3 regions of the Shewanella psychrotolerans genome follow, and region 2 is predicted to be linked to each of the others. Evidence: predicted binding sites of a transcription regulator. Region 2 holds the regulator's gene; each other region holds the start of a gene.

Region 1 (8,047 bases), 2.1 Mb from region 2:
TATTAGAAAAAATAGACCACAGTGTAAACTGCTTCTCACCACTGATAGGATTCACTAAAATATTTTGGGGCGTAGTCTTCTCAATGGATAGAAAAGCCTGTATCAGTAATGTTAGTTATCTGTTTGCTCCGAGAGCCCCAGTGCATCTTCCTGTACAATTTCAACGTATCAAATAGCGTTATCTCGTTTCGAATGCCCAAGCAAGATCTGTATAGCCCTAATGTTTTTAGTTCTGCCATAGATCAGAGTAGCTTTAGTACGTCGCTTGGAATGAGTACCATCATAGTCCGCATTCAGCCCCAGCTTTACAGCCCAGTTCCTGATAATCGTACGATTGATAGATTGGCCTTTACGGCGACAACTTGGAAATAAAAAACTACTTGCCTCTAGGTGTACTGAGTAGAACAATAGACTAATAATTGTTGCGTTCTAGGAGTAATTTCATAGTGTACATCGGTGCCCGTTTCTTGCTGGATGCATTGAACGCTTTCATAATTATTGGTCAGTACAGTCTGGCTATCAACTGGAACTGTTCCTGTCGCGATAATAGCCTATCACACAGTCAGTGAGGATGCACTGAAACATCTGTAGATAAAGCGTGTTACGTTTTCAGTTGATTATTAAGGAGTTAGTCCAGTATCTAACAACGTCTACCCGTGATGGCAGAACAATTCATAATTTTTTATTTATTCTTAATCCATCCGTAAACTTGAATGACATTTAATACCGTGCCAAGTTGTGATAAACGCCGCTATAAATATAAGTATCTGAACCAATGTAAAAAATTAAATATTCACTGCAAGCATCTATCACTGGTAATTACTCTTCAGTTGTGAAATGTCATTGTAAACACATGTCCTTGCATAATTATTAAGAAGGGCGTATAAAAAAATTTGAAGGCTAAAGGTAGCGGTATGTCATCAGTAAAGATTATAACCTCAATAACTCTCTTGATTTTTTGTCTATTTACCGCTAATTCCATAGCTAAAGAAAACCCGTTTAAATGGGCTAAGCCAAATGTAACGGCTAATGGTGTCATTAGTGGGACTCTAGGGGTTACTAAGGATGGGTTAGATAGGCTTACGGAAGGAGGTGAAACTGATGTCATTGACTATGGTTATATTGACTACATGACCATGAATTTTAAAGACGGTCCTATGTCAACTTTCAGGGTTATTTCATTAGCAGAGACAGAAACGTGTAACTTACTTGAAGAAGTAGAAAATAATGTTCTCATGTATGTCGAAGGAACTTCTGTTAAATCCCTTAGACTTTGTTTTGAGATAAACGAAGGTACATATTGGGCCTATATGCCTATAACAGCAAAAGGTCGTGCCTTCGTCGTCGACAAATTATTAACCATGCACAGTGTAGAGATTAATGGCCTTATCTTCAAGACTGAAGGGTTTAAGGTGGTCTATGATACTGCAGATAAGTTCACTAATGACGCCAGACATGCCCTGTAGCTAAGTAATTAAAAGCTTATATCCAAGCTTCCTCTTTGTACCAAACACATAGTGTCGTAGGAATGTTTGCACATATCATTGCAAACGATTGATAGGCATTAATCAAAAATTTAGAGCACACTTCACTACGGACATTTTACAAAAATGTAATCTGTCTTCATTGGAAGCTATAAACACTTTGGGGCTAAGGCGTGCCAGAAGCTTTAAGCCTAGAACGTCCCTGGATATAACCGTGTTAGAACATCAGCTGTAACAAGTGAATTTCTATGGACTGATGCGCGGTTTTGGAACTGTACTGACGAGCAAAGTAAACCCAGCACTTTTTAGACAAATAGGTCAGAGTCAGTGCATTCCAAAAGTAATTTCAGCAGGGTATGTTGCTAGGTCTTTGCATCGCAGGCTTTACCTGATTCTGGTCGAAGAGCAACTCCGTGAAAATCCCCTAGTCGATAAAGTAGCTCCATCCAATATTCTATGCATGCAGAGCTGTAGCGTTCGAGCATCTCTTGATTAACTACTAACTGCTCCTTCACCCGACACTTTATCCATGGACATTCTGACTTAAACCTCCGATCAACTCGACCACTTCGATGTGCTAATAAATTTCTTACTTGCTGAAGCTCGAAAAGACTCTGAGTACAATCGGAAGACAATCCTCCACCCAATCCAAATGGGTCAAGAAGACTTTCGAATCGATTGACTCCCTTTTTCAAAGAACTTGCCATATCTTTCTCTAACAACTCTACTAGATAAGCAGCCTGTTCGCTCTTGGGGAGCTGCATGTACTCACCAAATCTGATTTTAAGCTTTTGAACAGAAGGTGCAGACAAGGCTGATTTACGGTGAAAAAGCCACAGTGCTACAAACTCTTTAATAAATTGCTCAAGCCAGCCCCAAAGAGAAACGACAGCAAAACCATGGAGTACAGGAAAGCCACTTTCAACTTCAGTCTGTGCAAGTAAAGCTTGCTTTTTGGCATTTTCAAGTTGTTTCTGCGTATAAGTTGCCTCTGTGTCACCGTTAACTTTGGCCAAAACCCCTACGATTTGTGGCATACCACGGAGAACAGATATTCCCTTTTCGCTTAAATGAACGATCTGTATCAAAGTTTGAATAGACTCTACAGAATCTTCGAAATGTTCTGTGACCCATTTAGGTAGTTTTTTTGATTTTTGTATATCTTTGTCGGCCAAGGTCGTCCCCTTTTTAATGCTTGCGGCAGCAAACTGAATCGCTACCATTACACTAGTCACTCTGTAGCACTACTAAAACTTGAACAATAGAAATGGACAAATAGGGCTGCTCAGCAGCCTTCGAAACTCTGAATGGGGCATTTAAGAGCTAAACACCCTAACCTATTTTACTTTTACGCATGCCATTCACTTAACAAGAATTTACCCTTAACACCTTTAACCTGGTAATTCATAGCTTCAAATACATCTTCAAAGCTATGAGTATCTATAGCTAGACCTGGCAGCGCCATAGTACTTTGAATCATGAATTTCTGTCTGTCACTTTCATTACTCCAGGCCTCTTGCCACCAATCCAGAACTCGATTTCTTGACTGCTGCAATTGTGCTGCACTAGGCACCCTATCTTTCTTTCGCAGATTTTCAGCTACCGATGACGGCAGCAAGTTCCACAAATTGTTATTTGGCCAGTGAGCAAATGGTATGCAGTGGTCTATGTGATAGTTTTTACGAATATCTTTACCACTCCATACGGACTCCAATCTGCTCTTCTGACGTATCAACTCTTCTGCGCGCTGTCGAACAACTCTGGTATCATGCCTAGCGTCTTCCCACTGCAGTGCTTGAGAGTACTGTTCAAGTGATACTTGCCTTGATTTGTTCAACTCGAAACTTTGCATCAGCCCTATCCACTGATTCACAATAAGCGGTTCTATCCAACTTCCAAACACCTTTAAACTTTGCCAAAACTGTTCATCGAGAATGAATTCACCGAAAGATTCGAGGTATTGCCTATCAATTATCACTCGATCGCTTTTCCGGACGGTTAGCTTATTGACCTGAAATAAATGGTTAGCTTTATCTTTGTGCCATAAATGCTTAACCGGCATATCGCGTATTGTTGCTGCGCAATCAGAGAGTGTTCCAGTTACTGCTCGGGCCTCTTGGCCGAGAAACAACGCGCCGATAGATAAGTCATTAGCATGGAGAAGGCTATTCAAAGAGTGCCAGTTATCTTTGATGAAACTCAGCCCTTTCGTTTTATTGCTGCTTTGTTGAATTCCGCTATGACTTTCATGGTAGTCATTATCATTGGCCTGTTTCAGCGGGTAACATAGAAGGCGGTGATACTGTTTAGTCCAGTAAAGCGAAACAAGCCCTAATGGAAGCGCCACTTTACCGTCAGTCTTATCTATAACGCATCCAGGATGCGCATCAGCTATTCGGACCAATGCCCGCAGGAGCGCGAGTTTGTAGGTTGCGACTTTACTGTCGTTAACCAAAATATGCCGAATTTTAAGAAGTGCTCCCGAACCATCGTCGGGCATATTAAGTACAACCGTTTCCCAGTTAACAGTATCCCGCTCCATATTATCGGGCGCGCTCTGTACATGAACCACTTGCAAGCCATGTATCTTGGCAAGTGTTTCTTGCTCACTGACGCTTACTGGATAGCTGACGCGGCCATCATCAAACCCACCATGGCGAAGTGTAATAATCAACTTTCCATTGGGTGTTAGAAGGTTACTTAGCTTTCGAAATGCTCGCTGACGATGGGACTCAGCCAAATGCATCCACACCGCGCTGACGAGAATAACGTCGAACTGAATACCCAATGAAAGAATATTCTTTAACTCCGGTAACTTATCATTCAGCCAGGTCACACTGTGTGATTGGGTATAGCGCTTCCCTTCTGCGCGCATTTCATCGTTAGGTTCAAGTGCATATACTTCGCAGCCTTGATGGGAAAACCACTTTGCATCGCGCCCGGTGCCAGCCCCGACATCAAGCACGCGCTGTTCGGCTTTTGGCCAAAAGTCTTGCCATGATTGATGCACATCTTCAAAGCGTTGTGCGTTGTATTGGGTACTGAGTGCTTTCACATGCTCAGTGTAAAAGTCTTTCATAAGCCATTACTTTCTTGGGGCATCACTGTCGCCAAATCTGTCTTGTTCATCTCTATCAATTCAATCATCATCGCCAGTTAGCACGACTTTAAAACGAACCGGATGATGGTCTGAATACCGAGCCCTGAATGCATTGTGGTTGTACGGCGATCCTGGGTATGGAGTCGTAAAATCCTCAAACCAGTCATCTTCCATCTCATCTATTAAGTCGATGACTTCAAACTGCCCGCCCAAAAACAAACTACTTGTATTTGAGGTCGGATAAATGACATTGTCATACGGCCGAGGACTATTAACGTTAGTGTTGGTCATGAGACAACTACCCCCTGCATTCAGTGCAGACAAGGCGTCGGGTAAAATCGTCGATATTTCATCGCAGTCTTAGAAGTTCATGTCGCCTAATACAAAGAAATCTCGTTCAACTGAATCGTTCTCTTCTATCCATTTGGCTACTTCCAATAGCTCACCTTTACGACGCGCCTCATCCTTCTTGCTCGTTCCTGGTTGTAGATGGACAGATATCAGGACAAAGTCATCCCCCGTCGCTTTTGCTTTAAACGTGCTAGCGTAAGGGACGCGCTCGTACTTATCGTTATTCGAGCGGTCGTCCGCCAAGAACCCATTAGGCAAGCTTGGTTCATATTGCACTTTGTCTGGTTTAAAAAACGTGACAAACCATTCAGTTGCAGCACTATTAAGGTGAATGGTGTCATTTGTGCCTGTGTCCTCTTCTGACAGAATGTAATCAAACCCATATGACGACATTGCTTCAAAAAATCGGCGAGCTTCAACATCAGGCTTGTATGGCGTGTTATCTGGAAAGGTACCATCGTAAGGCGGGGCAACAAGCTCTTGAATGACGACGATATCCTCATTCGCTAATAGTTGAGCTAACGCTTTATCATCGCGGTCTTTAAAGTTACCCAAAAATTGAATATTGAAAGACACAATCGAAAGGTAATTAGTTGCTTCTAAGCCATTAAGTGGGAGCAGACAGTCTTGGGTATGGCAATGATATGTACGGGTTGACCTGTCAAGGTGGCCACCATTTTCATCTTTTGCACCACTGTGACCAATGGCACTAGGCGTGAACACGGTAAAAGCCAAAGCTAATGCGATTCGGCGTATTAAGCCCGCGTACACCCTATTCATACAAACCTCCATGTTTATGACATTACAGCGATTGAAAGATCAACCCATGGTTTCATATCTCGCCGACACTTGATGTGCCTCTTTAGTACGCTAAATAAATTTGCTGTAAAAAGCTAGCAAAATCGGCACACTAGCGGACTTTGGTGTAGGGCTATTTGGTTGGTAAAAATCAAAACAGGTAGTGACCTTTCGTTGAATCGAGCTGTAGCATGTACAAGGAAAGCTTCCGAATATTGCCAAAAAATTAAATTCAGCTAAAATACTGTATAAATAAACAGTGTCAGTAAGAAATGAAAGTCATACCCATTTTAGCCAGTGCCGGGATAACCGGCTTTGAGTCCCCAGCAACGGACTATAAACAGTTGCCATTAAGCCTCGATGAGTTGCTTATTGAACACCCAAGCGCCACCTTTATCGGCCAGGCAAGTGGCGACTCAATGCAAGGCGTTGGCATCTTTGACCAGGATATCCTCATTGTGGATAGGCATGTAACCGTCAAAAACCAAGACATTATCGTTGCGAATTACAATGGCTGCTTCGTTTGCAAAATCATTGATACAGTCAACAGGCAGTTGATATCTGCGAACGACTTTCATATGAACACACCTATTTTTGAGCATGACTCTTTTACTATTGAGGGCGTGGTGATTCGTTCAATTCGCTGTCACAGGCAAAGCTCGATACTGAGCAGGAGTTAATAACCTTGTTCGCTTTGGTCGACGCTAATTCCTTTTACTGCAGCGCTGAACAGGTATTTCGTCCCGAATGGCGTGGAAAGGCAATAGTGGTGCTCAGTAATAACGATGGGTGTATTGTCGCGGCTAATCGGCAGGCTAAGGAAGCGGGGATAAGCAAGTTCGTCCCCTACTTTCAGGTAAAGTCATTATGTCAGCAGAAAGGCGTGATTGCTCTGTCATCCAACTATGAGCTATACGGCTCTCTTTCTGCCGCCATGATGGAAGTTATTGGTCGGTTTGCGCCTGAGCAACACATTTATAGTATTGATGAGTCATTTTTATCTTTCAGAAACCTTTACCCGGCTATCCCCTGTCTAATATCTCACGGTCATAAAATCCGCAGAGCCGTATGGAAAGAAGCAAGGTTGCCGGTGTGTGTAGGTATAGGAGAAACACTCACACTAGCCAAAGTAGCAAACCATGCGGCTAAACACCTACCAGGCTACGCCGGCGTTTGTGCTATCACCACAGATGAGGAGCGCAGTTATATTCTCGAGCAAATGGAGACTCAAGATGTATGGGGAGTGGGTAAGCGTATTGCGAAACGCCTGGCGGCTCTTCGTATCAATACTGCATTAGACTTGGCCCGGCTTGAACCGAGTATTGCACGCCAGCAATTTAGTATTGAGCTCGAGCGCACAGTAAGAGAACTCAATGGCATTCCATGCAAAGGATGGGATGCAGCAAGGGCTGATAAAAAGCAGATTTTTTCAACGAGGAGTATGGGTAACCGTATTTCCGATAAGGCATCCCTACTCCAAGCTATCACCAAGCATGTCGCTATCGCAGCAGCCAAAGCAAGGCAACAAGGTTCCCTTTGCAAAACGTTACTCGTCTTTGCGAGTAACTCACCGTTTGATGAGCGGCCGGCAGGATTTAAAATCACGCTCCCTCTCGAGTTACCAACGAATGATACATGCGAATTGATAGAAAAGGCAGTGCGTGACAGTAGTCTTAGATTTCAGCCAGGGGTACGTTACTACAAAGTTGGCGTAGGCCTGGTTGAGTTATGTAGCGAAAAGCACTTTCAACGAGATTTATTCAATCAACCTAAGAGTCCCGCGCTAATGGTGGCGCTTGATTGTATCAACGCGCGTTATGGAACTGACTCACTTTTTGTTGCTGGCCAAGGCGTAGCCCCGAAATGGCAAATGAAGCGAGACTTGCTAACACCGCAATATACGACACGGTGGTCACACATTCCAAAGATAAAGTGCTAAATAATAGATTGAATGCGCAACCTTTCGGTCTAGAAATAGCTATGCAGCTTTTACTTGCTAAATTCTAAAGCTTCACCGAATGAAGACCTGTGCGACGTAAGTTGTCGCGGCTTGCAAATATAATTCATGTGCATTAAATAACAGATTTTATGGTTGCATAAGTTTTATATTGGCGTTGAGTTCGCGACTATATCAAATGTCAATTTTAAATTCATTTTTAGGATATAGAATGTCATTAGCTGCCTTTTCAATTTCACTTTTACATTCAGATAGACCATCTTCAAGGATAGTTCGAATTGGCATCCACTTATAGGCATTAAATAGTATAAGTGGCCTCGTTACAGAAACAGCTTGGATGTAATAACTATCCTCATC
Region 2 (8,047 bases):
TGACTCATGTTACTTGATCTCTGGTGGGGTGGAGAATGAGTGGTAGGGCGCAGGGCTCGGTATTGTCCACTCTAATCCCTCTGCGCCATCCCAAGGTTTTGCAGGGGCTTTCTCTCCTCCCTTAATGCATTTAAGCACGACGGCGAGGAAAATAAGTTGCGATAAACCAAAGGCAAACCCACCAATAGAGACTATCTGGTTAACATCTGCAAACTGAATCGCGTAGTCTGGAATTCGTCGCGGCATACCCGCTAGGCCCAAGAAATGCATTGGGAAGAACAGCACATTGACCGAGATGGTTGAACACCAAAAATGAATTTTACCTAATCGCTCGTCATACATATTTCCTGTCCATTTCGGTAGCCAATAATAGGCCGCGGCCATAATCGAGAAAATGGCACCTGTTACTAATACATAATGGAAATGAGCCACCACAAAGTAGGTATCGTGATATTGGAAATCGACGGGAGTAATCGCCAGCATCAGACCTGAAAATCCACCAATGGTAAATAGTATGATAAACGCAATGGCAAACAGCATTGGGGTTTCAAAACTAATCGAGCCTCGCCACATGGTCGCGACCCAGTTAAAGACCTTTACCCCTGTTGGAACGGCAATCAACATAGTGCAGTACATGAAAAACAACTCGGCAAATACTGGCATTCCTGTAGTGAACATATGGTGGGCCCACACAAGGAATGACAGTATGGCAATACTGGCTGTCGCGTACACCATTGAAGAGTAGCCAAAAAGTCGTTTACGACTGAAAGCCGGGACAATCGCCGAGATAATACCAAAGGAGGGTAAGATCATGATGTACACTTCAGGGTGACCAAAGAACCAGAATATGTGTTGGAACATCACGGGATCGCCCCCACCTGCGGCATCGAAGAAGCTGGTGCCGAAGTACTTGTCCGTCAGCACCATAGTGACCACTCCTGCGAGCACAGGCATCACAGCTATTAACAAGAATGCAGTGATAAGCCATGTCCATACAAATAGAGGTAACTTCATCCATGTCATACCAGGTGCACGCATATTCACGATAGTGACGATCACGTTAATAGCACCCATTATCGAGCTGATCCCCATTATGTGCACCGAGAATACGAACAGCGCCGTGCTATCTGGACTATAGGTTGTAGAAAGTGGTGCATAGAAGGTCCAACCGAAATTGGGTCCACCACCTTCCATAAATAGCGAGCTTAATAGTATGGTAAAAGCGAAGGGTAAGATCCAAAAGCTCCAATTATTCATTCGTGGCAGTGCCATATCTGGAGCGCCTATCATCATAGGAATTAACCAGTTAGCAAGCCCAGTAAAAGCCGGCATTACTGCGCCAAACACCATAATTAGACCGTGAACAGTGGTCATCTGGTTGAAAAAGTTTGGCTCAACCAATTGTAATCCAGGCTGAAAAAGCTCTGCCCGTATCACCATGGCCATGGCACCACCGGTTAAAAACATAATGAAACTGAACCACAAATAAAGCGTGCCAATATCTTTGTGGTTTGTGGTTAAAACCCAGCGCATAAGGCCTTTGGGTGCACCATGATGATGATCATCATGAGCGGTTGGTATATCTTGTGTAATAGTGCTCATTTTAATCCCTTACTTTCCGTGACCATCAACATCGGTAGCTTGAACCGCATCACCCGAGTTATTACCCCATGCATTGCGCTCATACGTCACCACTGCAGCAAGTTGTTGTGGCGTAAGCTGCGAGCCAAACGCCTGCATAGCCGTGCCAGGCTTACCATTAATAACTATATCAAGGTGCCCAGAAACAGGGCCTTTGATGACAGGACTACCCACAAGTGAAGGGAAAGCGCCGGGTAGTCCAGTGCCAGTTGCCTGATGACAAGCAACGCAACTGCTGAGATAAACTTGCTCTCCCATGGACATAAGTTCTTCCATCGTTAAGTCATCTAAAACCGCAGCCTTTGAATCTTGTGGTGCTTCGGTTAAAGCCGCTACGTTTTCTGTCGTTGGTGAGTTTTCTGGTAAGTTGGTTGGCGTCTTTGGGGTGGCATCAGTCGTTGCAGCAGCGCTTGCCTCTTCGGAGCCACTGACATCTGCGGCCTGAATAATATCGCCAGAGTCGTTACCCCAAGCATTTCGCTCAAAGGTGACAACGGCAGCAATTTCAGTTGCCGTTAGCTGCTTAGCAAATGCCTGCATCGCAGTCCCCGTTTTACCATGCAACACTATGTCAATATGATCTGAGACAGGTCCTGTGATAATGGGACTGCCAATTAATGAGGGAAATACCCCAGGTAAACCCGCACCATTAGGTTGGTGGCAGGCTGCACAGCGTGCCATGTAAACTTGCTCGCCTTGAGCCATCAGCTCCTCCTTTGAGAGTGTCTGGCTCAGAGAGGCTTTTGCTTGAGCCTCTGCAATGCTGGCTTGCGCTTTTTGGTCTTGTATCCAGTTGTCAAAATCAGCTTCAGAAAGCACTTCGACGACGATAGGCATAAAGCCGTGGTCTTTACCGCAGAGCTCTGCACATTGACCTCGGTAGGTACCGGGTTTATCGATACGGGTCCAAGCCTCGTTAATAAACCCTGGGTTGGCATCTTTTTTCACGGCAAATGCAGGAACCCACCATGAATGGATCACATCCTCTGAAGTCATTAAGAAACGCACTTTTTTATTAATTGGTAGAACGAGCGGTTTATCTACTTCAAGCAGATAGTGCTCGCCTTTGGCTTCACTACCTTCTATCTGTGTTCTTGGCGTTGCAAGCAGGCTGTAGTACTCGATATCATAATCGAAATAGCTGTAATGCCATTTCCATTGGGAACCCGTGATCTTAATGGTCAAGTCTGCATCGCTGGGGTCTTCCATTGCTATCAGGGTTTGTGTTGCTGGAATAGCCATCATGATTAAAATAACGAAAGGAACGATGGTCCATGCAATTTCGACTTTAGTACTTTCATGGAAGTTGGCGGCAACGGCACCTTTAGAGCGTCGATGGTTGATGATCGAATAGATCATCACACCAAAGACCACAATGCCTATGGCACAACAGATGTAGAGAATGGTCATGTGGAGGCCAAACACTCTTCCACTTATCTCTGTAACCCCTTCTGTCATGTTGAGGGGCATATCGGCTGCGAGTATGGGGGGCGTAAACAGCAACGCCAGCAAATAATACAACACTTGCTTCACTAGACTTCTCCTCTGTCAATTGCGAAGGCAACTACAAAGAAGAGCCACACAGTATGTCTCGGCTCTATGCAAACTCTTCGGTTCCCAAAAAAGCAACGATGACTTCAAAGTGCGCTGGTGGTGTAAATGTTATTGCTGGTGGTGACCACGCTTGCACTTACGGCTGAATATATCAGGCTAATTTCAACGAATTGACACAAGAGAAGACTTCTCACGGGCTCAATTGCGTCGACAGCTAAATTGTTCGGATATAACAAATAATCGTTGATATCTACTATTAACTTAATCGGTGTTCAAATATTGATCAAGATCACTTTTATTTTATTTTTCTAAACAAAACAGCGACAAAAAAGCCCCTTGCGGGGCTTTTGTATGGAAAGGAGGAGTAAATCGATTAATGCAATGAACTAAATAAACAGGCTTGTTGTATGCCTAGATCGTCCTGCATACGGGCTGTTACAGGTAAGTGACTATTTGCATCTTCGATAACGACACCCAGTGCTCGAGTGTTTTTGGCGACGATTTGTAAGCGACGATTATCTCTTGCATCGAGCGATTGAGTCCAACTAATCACCGCACTGGATGTACCACTTGTGAGTGCTTTTTCCATCGCCCAAAGTGCTTCGACTTCATCTTTGGTATGCACGAGTAGAATACGATCCATACGAACCCCTGCATCTGCGAGCATCTGTTTATAGCCAATATTCGGTGGGCTGATTAGCACGACCCATTGTCCTTGTTGACTTAATCTAGCTAGCTGTGGTGTTAACGCTTGTAACTCTTGTCTGCCTTGAGTGCTGCTTGACACGGTGGAAATAGTATTTGGGTGGGATGGTTTTAGTTGCTTATTTATATCAACCCACAGACCAGGATGACGTGGCGCATTACCGATTAAATTGTTCATTGCCAGTCTCCGTTGCGAATAACGCCGACCGCTAAGCCTTCAATGCTTAGGCTTTGATTAGCGAGATCAACCACTATAGGTGAGTAATCTTCATTTTCGGCATGCAAATACACGGTGTTGCCTTTCTTTTCAAAACGCTTAACCGTGACATCATCTTCAACTCGAGCGACGACGACTTGTCCATTACGTGCTTGTTCAACTTTATGTACAGCAAGTAGATCGCCTTCTAAGATGCCAATATTCTTCATACTGTCCCCCCGCACTCGTAGCAGGAAGTCCGCACAGGGTCTAAACATATTTGGATCGACCTGATAGTGTTGCTCCACATGCTCTTGGGCTAGTATGGGTTCACCTGCGGCAACTTGACCGATTAGCGGTAAACCGAGTTCTTCAGGTTCATCTTCTTGGGGGAGCTTTATCCCTCGAGATGTTCCTGGCATGATCTCTATACAGCCTTTTTTCGCTAGTGCCTTTAAATGTTCTTCTGCAGCATTAGCGCTCTTAAAGCCTAATCTGTGGGCAATTTCAGCTCGAGTAGGTGGCATGCCTGTGTCGGCTATATTGCGCTTAATTAGCTCTAAAATTTCAGCTTGTCTGGGTGTTAGTGGTCTCATTATCTATCCTGTCTTTCCATACAGTAACTGTTAGTATATACAGTATTTATGGTAGTGCAAGTATTAACCAGCTTTTTGCCTAAAACCATTAGCTATCTCATTTTATTTAACTTGTTCCTATGCTTATCTGTTGGTTAAAAGGCTATTTAATAGATCGTGATAGTCTGCGATTGCTGGGAAGTCGTTAAATGACTTGAGTGGCTTTTGGCTATCGGGGTTTTTAATTCCAAGCAGATAACCAACACCTGCTTTTTGTGCGGCTTGTAAGATCGGCTCACTATCGTCAATGAATAAGCATCGGCTTGGGTCGAGTTGATATTGTGTGAAAAGCGTCTCCCAAAATTGGGGGGCTTCCTTAGGGTACCCCGTTGCATGGCTCGATAGCATATGGTCTAGCCCAGCAGCTAAATCAGTATGTTCAAGTTTTAGTGCGAGGCTGCTTGGATGGGCATTGGTCACCAGTATTCTTGATTTTCCTTGCTCTCCTAAGGCGGTTAGAAATGGCATACTATCTTGGCGCATTTGGATTCTGTCGACAATCGAGCGGTGCAAGGCGATGATATCAAGTTGGAGTTCACGCTCCCAGTAGTCGAGACAATACCACTCTAAGGTGCCAAAGACTTTGTCATAGGCGGCTTCTACTAGGGTTCTTGCGCGCTCGATTGGCAAGTTTTTTTGATGGCTAAGGGTTTGAGGCACTAGGCTGAGCCAAAAGTGATTATCAAAATGCAAATCCAGTAGTGTGCCATCCATATCGAGTAGCACTGTATCTATCTTATTCCATGGAAACATATTGTGGTTTGAAAAAATTCCATCGGTAGAGTTGTGGATTAATCACATCATAGTAAGATTGGACTGTGAAGCAAACGTCATTTTTATCAGGGACATTCATGTCGGACAAGAAGCCACAGATTTTACATGCAGAAGTTGTTGCCAAGAGCCGTCTGTTTCAGATTGAACAAGTGCACCTAAAGTTTTCTAATCAGGTTGAGCGCCAATATGAGCGTATGAAGGGCAACAATCGTGGTGCGGTTATGGTGGTTCCTGTGCTAGATGACCAATTGCTGCTGGGTCGAGAATATGCTGCGGGTACGCACTCTTACGAGCTGGGCTTCCCCAAAGGCTTAGTCGATCCTGGTGAAACGCCTGTTCAAGCGGCGAATCGTGAGCTTCAAGAAGAGATAGGTTACGGCGCCCATAAGCTTACTCACCTTATGGAGTTAAGTTTGGCCCCCGGCTATTTTTCTAGCAAGATGCAGATCTATCTTGCTGAAGACCTTTATGAGAGTCGGCTAGAAGGTGATGAGCCTGAGCCAATCGAGGTGGTTAGTTGGCCGTTAGCAAAGTGGTTTGATTTATTGTCGCAGGAAGATTTTTCTGAATCTAGAAGTGTAAGCGCCTTGTTTTTGGCCCAGAAACATCTAAAACTAAAGTAGTTAATGAGAATTATCATATATGCATTGCCAGTTTAGGCTGTTGGAGTTGTGATGAAGCCAGAAGATTATGTGGAACAGGTGATCGCCATTGCCGTGGAGGCTGGGCTAGCGATAAAAGATATTTATTTAAAAGGCAGCTTTGATAAAGAGATCAAAGCCGATAATACGCCTGTGACTTCTGCTGATCTTGCCGCTCATGAGATCATTACTTCTGCGCTAAATAGATTAACTCCTGGCATCCCCGTTTTATCAGAGGAAGATGCTGATATACCACTTTCAGAACGTGCCGAATGGCAGCGTTATTGGTTAGTGGATCCTTTGGATGGCACTGGGGAATTTATTGCTGGAAGTGGAGACTTCTCGGTCATTATTGCACTCGTTGAACATAATCGTCCTATTATGGGGATTGTCTATGTGCCAATGACAGAGGTGATCTACTATGCCATTGCGGGACTGGGAGCGTATAAGCGGTCGAGTAAAGGAGAGCTGCGTATCTCTAGTCGTCAGCTGACTAACGCAGACACACCTTCGCTGCGCTTGGCCGTCAGTCGTCGCCAGGATCCGCATTCGGTGTTGAAGTTATTTAATCAATCTAGGCATTGTGAACTGATTGTATTGGGTGGCGCGGCGTTGAAGAGTTGCCTAGTGGCTGAAGGGCGTGCCGATTGTTATGTTCGCATTGGACCTACAGGTGAATGGGACACAGGTGCTGCGCAAATTATTATAGAAGAAGCCGGTGGTCAGGTGATGGATCTTGAACTGCAGCCGTTAAGTTACAATGAACGTGAAACGTTAGAGAATCCCAATTTTATCGTCGTGGGCTCTACACATCTGCCTTGGGACGAGTTATTAATCAGTGAATAGTCTGACCTGTTTTTCAGTTCGTCCGATACAAAAGGGCGAACTAAATTCGGTGTATTTTCTTGAAAAATCGCTTTTCGGTGATCATGGTTACCCTGACTTTTTCTTTCGTCAGAGCTTCGACTGTTGGCCTAGAGGTCTACAAGTAGCGGTAGATAAACACAATAATTTGCTTGGTTATATTTTGGTTGCGCCAAGTGAGCAAGCTCAATGTGTTTGGATATTGTCAGTCGTGGTCGACACGCTTGCCCAAGGGCGTGGTGTCGGTAGACGGTTAATTGTTGATGCGATCACATCGCTGCCAAAGCATGTTACAGAAGTTAAACTGACTGTGGCGCCAACGAATCCTGCACGACATCTGTATCGCTCCCTAGGTTTTATTGAACACTGCGTCGAGGAGGATTATTTCGGCCCTGGTGAATGCCGTGTGCTGATGTTGCTTAATCTAGAGCCTTAGTAAGCTGTATCTCTTTAACGTTGCAGTAAAAGGATCGTCGGGTGATTTGGACTGGAATAGATGGACTTACCAGTTTAGCGTTAGACGATAAGCTTTTTATCCAAGACACTACACTCGATCATTTGCTCCGCTATCATGTTGACTCGCTCTTAACTGCAAAGGGATACCAAAAGGAATTGATATGCTGCTAACGAAACGCTTTTTCCCCTATTTTGCGACTCAGTGTTTGGGGGCGTTAAACGATAATATCTACAAAAATGTGCTGTTACTCATGGTGACCTATGCCCAGATAGGGGAGTTGCCAATTAGCGTTAACCTGTTTGTAAACCTTGCTGCGGGAGTGTTCATTTTACCGTTTTTTTTGTTTTCCGCCCATGCTGGTATGGTCGCCGATAATATGGATAAGGCCAAATTAATACGCAGGTTAAAGCAGTTAGAAGTGGTTATCATGTCTTGTGCCGCCATGGCAATTCTCTCTCAAAGCTATATGGCTATGCTGGTGTTACTGTTTTTAACGGGCAGTCAATCCGCCTATTTTGGTCCGGTAAAATACTCCTTATTACCTCAGGCGCTCGCTCAAACTGAGTTGGTAAAAGGCAAT
Region 3 (8,047 bases), 1.0 Mb from region 2:
CATAATTTTCAATTTGGTTTACGGTTGCATTTGGTGCATATAAAGCCAGTTGGTTAGCTTGATCTGCATTGATAAACACATTTTCAATCTTAATGAGATCTTTGGCTCCCAAAGCCGACGATGGCAGGTTTAAGCCTATCGTCACTCTTTGATTGGTTTTATGCATTTTGAACAGCTTAAGCACTTTTATTCCTACATTGGCGGGAATATGGTCGATAACGGAACCATTTTTTATCGCTTCAACCTGTTGGGTTTCCTTCGTCATAGCTATCATCTCCTGCTTAAAGTTGTTCGTTTAGTACTAGTGCCAGTAGTGCTTCACGCGCGTAAACCCCATTTTGTGCTTGCTGAAAATAGTAAGCGTGTTTGGTTTTATCTACATCGACGGTAATTTCATCTATACGTGGTAATGGATGCAGTACTTTTAGATTGTCTTGCGCATCAGTGAGCATGGCAGCGGTTAAGATATATGCAGCCTTCATGTGTACGTACTCAGACTCGTCTAAACGCTCTTTCTGAACGCGAGTCATGTAGAGAATATCTAGCTCAGGGATCACCTCTTCCATGGTGGCGTGCACACTATAGTTGATGCCTGCTTGGTCTAACTCTTCGCAGATGTAATCTGGCATGGCTAGGATCTCAGGAGAGATAAAGAAGAAGTTTATGTTGTTAAATTTTGACAGCGCTTGGGTCAATGAATGCACTGTGCGGCCATACTTTAGATCGCCAACGAACGCGATGTTCAGGTTGTCTAAGCGACCTTGCGTTTCAAAGATTGTATAGAGATCTAGTAAGGTTTGGCTTGGGTGCTGATTCGCCCCATCGCCGCCGTTAATGATTGGTACACCATGAGAAAACTCTGAGGCTAGACGTGCTGCACCCTCTTGTGGGTGACGCATAATAAATGCGTCGACATAAGAGGATATCACCTGTACTGAATCGACTAGGGTTTCGCCTTTTTTAGCTAATGATGTGTTGCCGCTGTTATCAAAACCAATCACTGTTCCGCCGAGGCGTTGTATTGCGGTTTCGAAAGAGAGGCGAGTACGTGTTGATGGTTCAAAGAAACAGCAAGCCACGACTTTATTTTTTAATAGTTCTGGATTTGGCTCTGCTTTAAGTTTTCCGGCAGTTTCAACGATAAGTTCAAGTTCACTTCGGCTTAATTCCGGAATGGATATGATGTGTTTTTGAAACAAGGAGTTCGCCATGGCTTCTCTTTCCTATATTATAGATAACGGATACAAAGGGTTTTAAACTTATCAGCTAGGTTTATATTCAAGTTGTGCAATGAATATACTCTGTCGATAACGGTTTAAAACAGTCTGCTTTTACGTAAAAAGCAGATAAAAAAAAGCCCCCTTAAACAAGGAGGCATTTTTTTGAAATCGAAAAACAGAAAGGTAAAACCAACGCCGATACTCGACGATAATGAGTCAAGTTGTACTTAACTGCTTGGTTCATTTTTTCTCTCTGTTTTGAAAAATCCCGTGGGATTATACGCCCATTTCTTGTGATCGCAAGCGTTTGCATTATCTCGTCATTTCGTCAGCCACGGTGCAGCCGTACCATTATGAACAGCTATAACTAAGGCGGTTGTTATTGCTGCAATCTCTCTACAAGACTTGCTCTTTTAGATTCCAGCTTATCAAGGCTTTCTTGATACCGTTTAAATGAAGGTATGCCTGAACAGAGTATAAATTTGCCCATGGGGTTATAAACGTATTGGCTTATCACATCTAACGATAGCGTTCTAGGGCACTCTTTTAACGGGGATGTGCCAGCCAGTATGGCTGCGTAGCGATTGGCCGTATCCTGATGTTGCATTAATGGCAATAGTAACCACTCTGCTAATTTGGTTGCTATGTCGGCGGAATCATCGATGACTTGGGTCGCTTGAGTTATTTTTATAAAGTAGCTCCATTCTCCGATTTTTACCTTATTGAGTGAGAGTATTTTTGGCGACACCGCCTCTAGCCAGCTTTGTGGTAGTGATGATCGCGCTTCTTGCTTAGATAGCTGAGTGATAATGATCTCCCCCAACTTCATGTTCATTTCTATGGCGCTGTTGCTGATCATTTTAGTTATTAAAATATGAGTATCAGCAGATATTTGTTGCCAAAAGCGCATATCTCTATTGATGGCATCAATAATCAGCGAGGTCTCTATATGGTTTGTATTCGCATACAGATTAAGTAGATAGAGCTTTTGTGCGATTAACAGGCTGGAAAAAGGCGTCGATTCTGAAAAAGTGCTGAAGTTGGTGTCATCTTGCCAAGTGCCAATATTGAGTAACTGCTGGTAGCGTTCGAGCAACCATAGGTATTCATCAAGCTGGATATGACCATCTTTATTTAGTGCCGTTTTGCAAGCTGAGACAAAATCATCTTTGTTGAGACATTCATCTATTGGTAGTTGAGGCTTTTTAAAAGCAGCCACTTTATATTTTTTAGCTTTTCCCTGACTTTGTATTTGTTCGAAGCGCTTAATGCCAATATCGAGTGGTGAGAGATCTTTAGCGACATCAAAACCTAATGCAAATAGGTAGGCGTTGTTTTCGAGATTATTTGCCAGATTACTATTGATGTTCTCTATCTCGGTAAGATAGGTTTTTGCCTGCTCTGATGGCGCTTCATCTTTAATATTAATCAGAACAACGATGAGATAAAAACTGACCGGAATAAGCAGTAGTGTGATTAAAATCCATTTTAGAGCATGGAAAAAATGATGCATGAATAGAGCCTTTAACTGCTGATTTTATTATTGATTAATCAGTCTAACAGCAAACTAGCTAGCGAACCATCCCTTAGGTTTAGCTGTCTTTAATCATTGCCAACAACAAGCTTGCATATTGAGGAAGCTCCCTCTCAATAGCAGAGCGAGCACATCGTTATACTGACAGGTATAAGCCCGCCTAAAAATCATAAAATAATATATGAAAAAGCGAAGGGAGTTCCTTCGCTTTATGGGAGTCATTGGCAGGCAGAAGATCAGCCTTGGAGTAACTCTTTTGCGTTAGCGAGGGTGTTATTGGTAATGGTATCTCCGCCCAATAATCTGGCTAGCTCTTCGATACGTTGGTTCTTATCCAGCGGCACCATAGAGGTTTCGGTTTGGCCTGCTTTACTCTGTTTATTCACAAACATATGTTGATGACCATTGCCTGCAACTTGCGGTAAGTGGGTTACACATAGGACTTGGGTCGATTCGCCAAGTGAGCGCAGCATTTTACCGACGACCGCTGCTGTTGGTCCTGAGATTCCGACATCAACTTCATCGAATATTAGGGTCGGTGTGGCTACTTTCTTAGCGGTGATCACTTGAATGCCAAGGCCAATACGCGACAGCTCGCCACCGGAGGCCACTTTCGAGATAGCTTGTAGCGGTTGTCCGGGATTGGTTGTGACTTGAAACTCGATTGTGTCACAGCCATTGGGTGACATGATCTCTTCATTAAAGCGAACATCGATAACAAATTTCCCCTTAGGCATGCTGAGTTCATGAATCGACTGGGTCACCTGTTTATCGAGTTCTTTCGCGTAACGGCTACGGCTTTGACTGAGCTTTTTAGCATGGGCGATAAACCCTTGTTTGCAGCTTTCTAACTGCTCCTCAATCTCTTGCAGCTTCTCTTCATCAGAATCTAGTGTGCTTAGTTCTAGGCTTAAGTCTTGGTGATGCTGATACAGCGCTTTGGCGCTTACGTGATGTTTTCGTGCCAATTGCATAATCTTAGATAAGCGTTGTTCTAGATACGCAAAATGATCAGGGTCGAGCTCTAAGCCATCGAGGTAACGTTGTAGCTCGCTACTGCTTTCTTGTACTTGGATGAGCGCATCGTTAAGCATATTGCCAATGTTGTTAAGCGCCGGATCATAGCCTTCTAACTCTTGGGCGTGATCAATTGCCATATTGAGTACCGATTCGACAGCGCCTTGTTCATTGTCTTGCAATAGAAATAGCGTGTGTTGACAGGCTTGCACTAAGGCTGTGCCATTGGCGAGTTTCTTGTGCTCTGCTTCTATTTCTTCAAATTCAGTTTCACCTAAATCAAACTCGTTAAGCTCTTCTACTTGATATTGCAGTAACTGTTTGCGAGCAATGCGTTCATGTTGTGATTGCTGTAGCTGCTTTAGCTCTTTGTCTATCAGCTTGTAGCGTTGATAGCTGGCACTCACGCTATCTAATAACATCCTATGGTTGGCATAGCTGTCTAGCAGTGTGAGTTGATGCTCACTTTTAAGCATGGCGTGGTGAGCGTGTTGTCCGTGAATGCCGATAAGCAGTTGGCCTAAGGCGCGCATCTGATTGAGTGGGACGGGGTTTCCGTTGACGTATGCACGTGAACGTCCATCGCTGCTAATGGTTCTGCGTAAAATACACTCGTCGTCAAGCTCGAGATCATTATCTTCAAGCCAGCGTTTTGCTAGGGGAATATCGACTAAAGAGAAACGGGCGCTAACCTCTGCTTTGGTGGCACCAGGTCTGACGGTATTGGCATCGGCGCGATTACCTAGGCATAAGCCTAAGGCATCTATCGCGATAGATTTACCAGCGCCAGTTTCACCTGTGATACTGGTCATGCCGGTTTTAAAGTCGAGTTCTAAGAAGCGGACAATGGCAAAGTTATTGATGCTGAGCTGACAAAGCATGATGACATCCTTTTACAAAGTACTGTATTAATGCACAGTATATACTGATTTTTTATACAGTAAATACCTGTGTGCTTTTTAAACTTATTTTTAGCACACTTTTTCATGCTAACTATAAAAGCTGATCAAGCAAAGGTAATACGGCAAAGCTGAGCACAATTCCTAAACTGATATTTTGTGCGCTAACAGTGGCATTGACTTGGTATCTGTGTGACAGCAGGTAAACACTTGCCGCCGTTGGCAGGGCGGCTAGAATCACCCCCATCTTTAACAGCTCATTACCGACGCCAAATGCTCTGAATAGTAAGTAGACCACCAATGGTTGTAGCAATAACTTGAACAAGTTAAGCATAGCCAACTCTGTGGCAGTTGAGCTTTTATGGTTAGCGTTACGTCCCTGTTGTTGGTTGGCCTTACACAGCACCATGCCAATCGCAAATAGGGCACAAGGGCTGGAGGTCATACCAAATTGGCGAATAATCCCGCTTATTGGCGGATATAGTTCGATATGTGAGGCAGAGATCCCAACGCCGATTAAGCTTCCTATAATGATTGGATTTTGCAATAGGGCTAAGGTGACCGTTTTTAATGCGCTTTGAGTTTGTCCTTGATATAGGGCGAGTTGCGCTAACACTATGGCAAATACGGTTACAGATAGCAGGCTGGCTATCGCTGCCGCGGCCAGTGCCAGCTGATCGCCAGGATAGAGCATCATCATTAAAGGAATGCCGATAAACGAGGTATTGCCAAAGGTGGTGTTAAGCGAGCGAATTGCGGCGATATCTCGCTTATTTTTGTCGCGCCATAAAGAAAGTAAGGTGGTTAAAAGATAAATGATTGCCATCGCAACGCCATAGCCCGCGATGAAGCCCCAGTTGGCGATCTGCTCTATAGGCGTCTCGGCCAGTACAATAAGCATTATCGCAGGAAATGCTATGTAGTAGACGTATTGGTTGAGCACGTTATCAGTATCTATGGGGAGAATGCGACTTTTTTGCATCACAAAGCCAGTTAACATAATACCAAAGACGATAAAAAGTGGGGTTAGGATAGGCCACATACGACAAATTTATCCTTAAACTGTACGGCCACCGAAACTAGCATAACTAGTGAAGCTGCTGCTATTGCGCAAAAGTCTAATAGAGGTCACATGATGCACGTTAATCACTAATGAGTAATAAGGGGATTAACGGTGCTTATTGGTTAATTTATTCTTGGCGTCTTTGGTTTTTTACTTTTTACCGGGAAGTTTAGGGCGCGGTTTTTCTGTAACGTTTGTTTGCGCATCACTGTTTAATTCAAGCTTGGATTGCGGTAGCACGCCTAACTCTTCAAAGAACTGGATTTGGCGTCTTAGTTCAAATAGGGAGTCTGTACGTCTCTGCTCCCCTATGATCAATACCCAAGAATCGGTTAATCCATCAAGATTGGTTAACACATGACCTTGATATATGAGTTTTCTCATTATCGATTAAGCAGCGGTGATCCCGATATTAGATACGCCAGATTCGATGATCTCTTTACGTAGCGATTTAACGAAATCGGCGGTCAATTTGGGATTATCTTCGATGATTTCCAGTAGAGAAGATTGCAACTCTTTCTCTTCGATCATCACTTCGTGGTTAAAGATGAAATCGTCAAGTGCTTGCTCGTCCATCTCTTCTTCTACCGTGGCTTCGATATAGTTCGCCACAGTGCTTGATGACAGCTTGCTGATATTGGTAATGTCGTCTTCTACTTTACTCTGTAGCGCGCTAAGCAAAGAGGTGAGGGCTACGGCCGCATCCATCGCAGGATAAACGCCATAAGCATCAAAATCACTTGGTTCAGGGGTATTGAGATCGAGGCGCTCTAAATAGATATCGATATTAAGTTTTAACTTTTTGTCGTACATCGATTGCCACAACAAGTTTAGTACGGTATCGAGTACTTGTGGATCTCCAAACTCACACACTTCGCTAAACAGTAGATAGTTGGGGTACATGCGTTGACAAAGCGCGATAGCAAACAACTTCTTTTGTTCAAGTTCTAATGCTTTTAATCGTTTGAAGAACCCTGGTTTATTACTCATCGATCACATCCATAGATAACTGGGATATTACTTGGTTAGCGGCAGATTCTACCTTAGAAAGCTCATCAAGTAACTCTAGTATTTCAGGTTCCACCTCTTCGACGCAGCCATTTTTCTTGAGAGATAGCTCAATTTCACGGCAAAGTCGTTGGGTAGTCGGCACGCCGCAGTAACAACTGGCACCATGCAGTTTATGCACATGTGTCAGCATAGCTTCGTTGTCTAGCATATCTAACGCCTGAGACAGATTATTTCGTGTCTCTGGCATCGAATCTAAAAGCATCTGTAGCATCTCGAGTGCAAGATCCGCTTTCTGATTCGCTTGGGTTAGGCATAACTCCCAGTTGAGCGTATGCTGATCGAAATGGGTGAACTTAGGCCGGGTCTTCCATCGACTAATGACACTTTTGAGTGCTGCTTCGTCGATAGGCTTGGGCAGATAACCATCCATACCACTTTGATTTATGCGCTCACGTTCTTCGGCTATCGCATGTGCCGTTACCGCGATGATTGGCGTGTTGCGGTTAACCGAATGTTCTCTGATCTGTTTGGTTGCGCTAAAACCGTCGGTGCCTGGCATCTGAATATCCATAAAGATCAGATCAAAACTACGCGTCTTGGCGATATCTACGGCTTTTTGACCATTATCGGCCACAGTTACTTGAGTAACGAGTTCACGCAATAGCGTGTCGATAAGTTTTAGGTTAGCCAGGTTGTCATCTACCGCCAAAACATTCATAGGTTCTCGACTTAAGTCCTTTTCGACTGTGTCGCTAAAGGGCAGTGATTCCATCGTCGCCTTATGTGGATTGATCAGGGCCACTGCTAGGGAGCGTTCACCTATAGGGGCATACATTACCTTATCGACGCTAGGTTGAATCATGCTCATTTTGGCTGTGCTGTCATTGCTGTTGCACAGATAGAGTGAGTAGTCGCTTACTTTACGAATACCGTTTAGGATTTCAGCTAAAGATGGACTCTCTGCCAACTCATTACAGCTAATCATGGCGTAATCGAAGTGGGACCGTGGATCTTGGGTGATCTTTGCTAATTGTTCTAGGGTCGTCACATTGGTAACGTTCATTTTCCAGTGTTCGAACAGGTTTCCGTGAACCGTTCGCGAAAGCTCTTTGGGTTCAAACAGCATGATCGATTTATGTCTAAGCTTATCGGTTTCCAATGCCTGACTAATGGGGTATTGACTGAGTTTTAATGGCAGCGTAAACCAGAAGGTGGAACCTTTATTTGGACTCGATATACAGCCGATTTGTCCACCCATCTGATTAATGAGGCGTTTGGTAATGATCAGCCCAAGACCGGTGCC

Evidence for each region. Region 2 encodes LexA, which represses DNA repair genes until DNA is damaged. Its sites were predicted from a motif close to TACTGTATNNNNATACAGTA; they were not measured.
Region 1: K0I62_RS09710 (LexA family protein) is a predicted target of LexA. The motif match lies at 5,976-5,995, and genes of this name have one in related genera.
Region 3: recN (DNA repair protein RecN) is a predicted target of LexA. The motif match lies at 4,673-4,692, and genes of this name have one in related genera.

The regions. Positions count from the first base shown of each region.
Region 1 is NZ_CP080419.1:2,188,661-2,196,707, forward strand. It holds gene K0I62_RS09685 (hypothetical protein) at 915-1,466, shown strand; gene K0I62_RS09690 (hypothetical protein) at 1,847-2,707, opposite strand; gene K0I62_RS09695 (class I SAM-dependent methyltransferase) at 2,833-4,563, opposite strand; gene K0I62_RS09700 (hypothetical protein) at 4,624-4,875, opposite strand; gene K0I62_RS09705 (endonuclease/exonuclease/phosphatase family protein) at 4,945-5,715, opposite strand; gene K0I62_RS09710 (LexA family protein) at 6,006-6,413, shown strand; gene K0I62_RS09715 (Y-family DNA polymerase) at 6,419-7,672, shown strand; gene K0I62_RS09720 (hypothetical protein) at 7,865-8,047, opposite strand, start outside.
Region 2 is NZ_CP080419.1:120,759-128,805, forward strand. It holds gene K0I62_RS00550 (cytochrome c oxidase assembly protein) at 1-8, opposite strand, end outside; gene ctaD (cytochrome c oxidase subunit I) at 10-1,602, opposite strand; gene coxB (cytochrome c oxidase subunit II) at 1,612-3,174, opposite strand; gene K0I62_RS00565 (cell division inhibitor SulA) at 3,569-4,078, opposite strand; gene lexA (transcriptional repressor LexA) at 4,075-4,692, opposite strand; gene yrfG (GMP/IMP nucleotidase) at 4,816-5,484, opposite strand; gene nudE (ADP compounds hydrolase NudE) at 5,583-6,128, shown strand; gene cysQ (3'(2'),5'-bisphosphate nucleotidase CysQ) at 6,180-6,992, shown strand; gene K0I62_RS00590 (GNAT family N-acetyltransferase) at 6,985-7,446, shown strand; gene K0I62_RS00595 (MFS transporter) at 7,628-8,047, shown strand, end outside.
Region 3 is NZ_CP080419.1:1,169,161-1,177,207, forward strand. It holds gene pyrI (aspartate carbamoyltransferase regulatory subunit) at 1-265, opposite strand, end outside; gene pyrB (aspartate carbamoyltransferase) at 282-1,211, opposite strand; gene K0I62_RS05200 (hypothetical protein) at 1,600-2,733, opposite strand; gene recN (DNA repair protein RecN) at 2,991-4,652, opposite strand; gene K0I62_RS05210 (AEC family transporter) at 4,765-5,712, opposite strand; gene K0I62_RS05215 (hypothetical protein) at 5,884-6,117, opposite strand; gene K0I62_RS05220 (YjaG family protein) at 6,124-6,723, opposite strand; gene barA (two-component sensor histidine kinase BarA) at 6,716-8,047, opposite strand, start outside.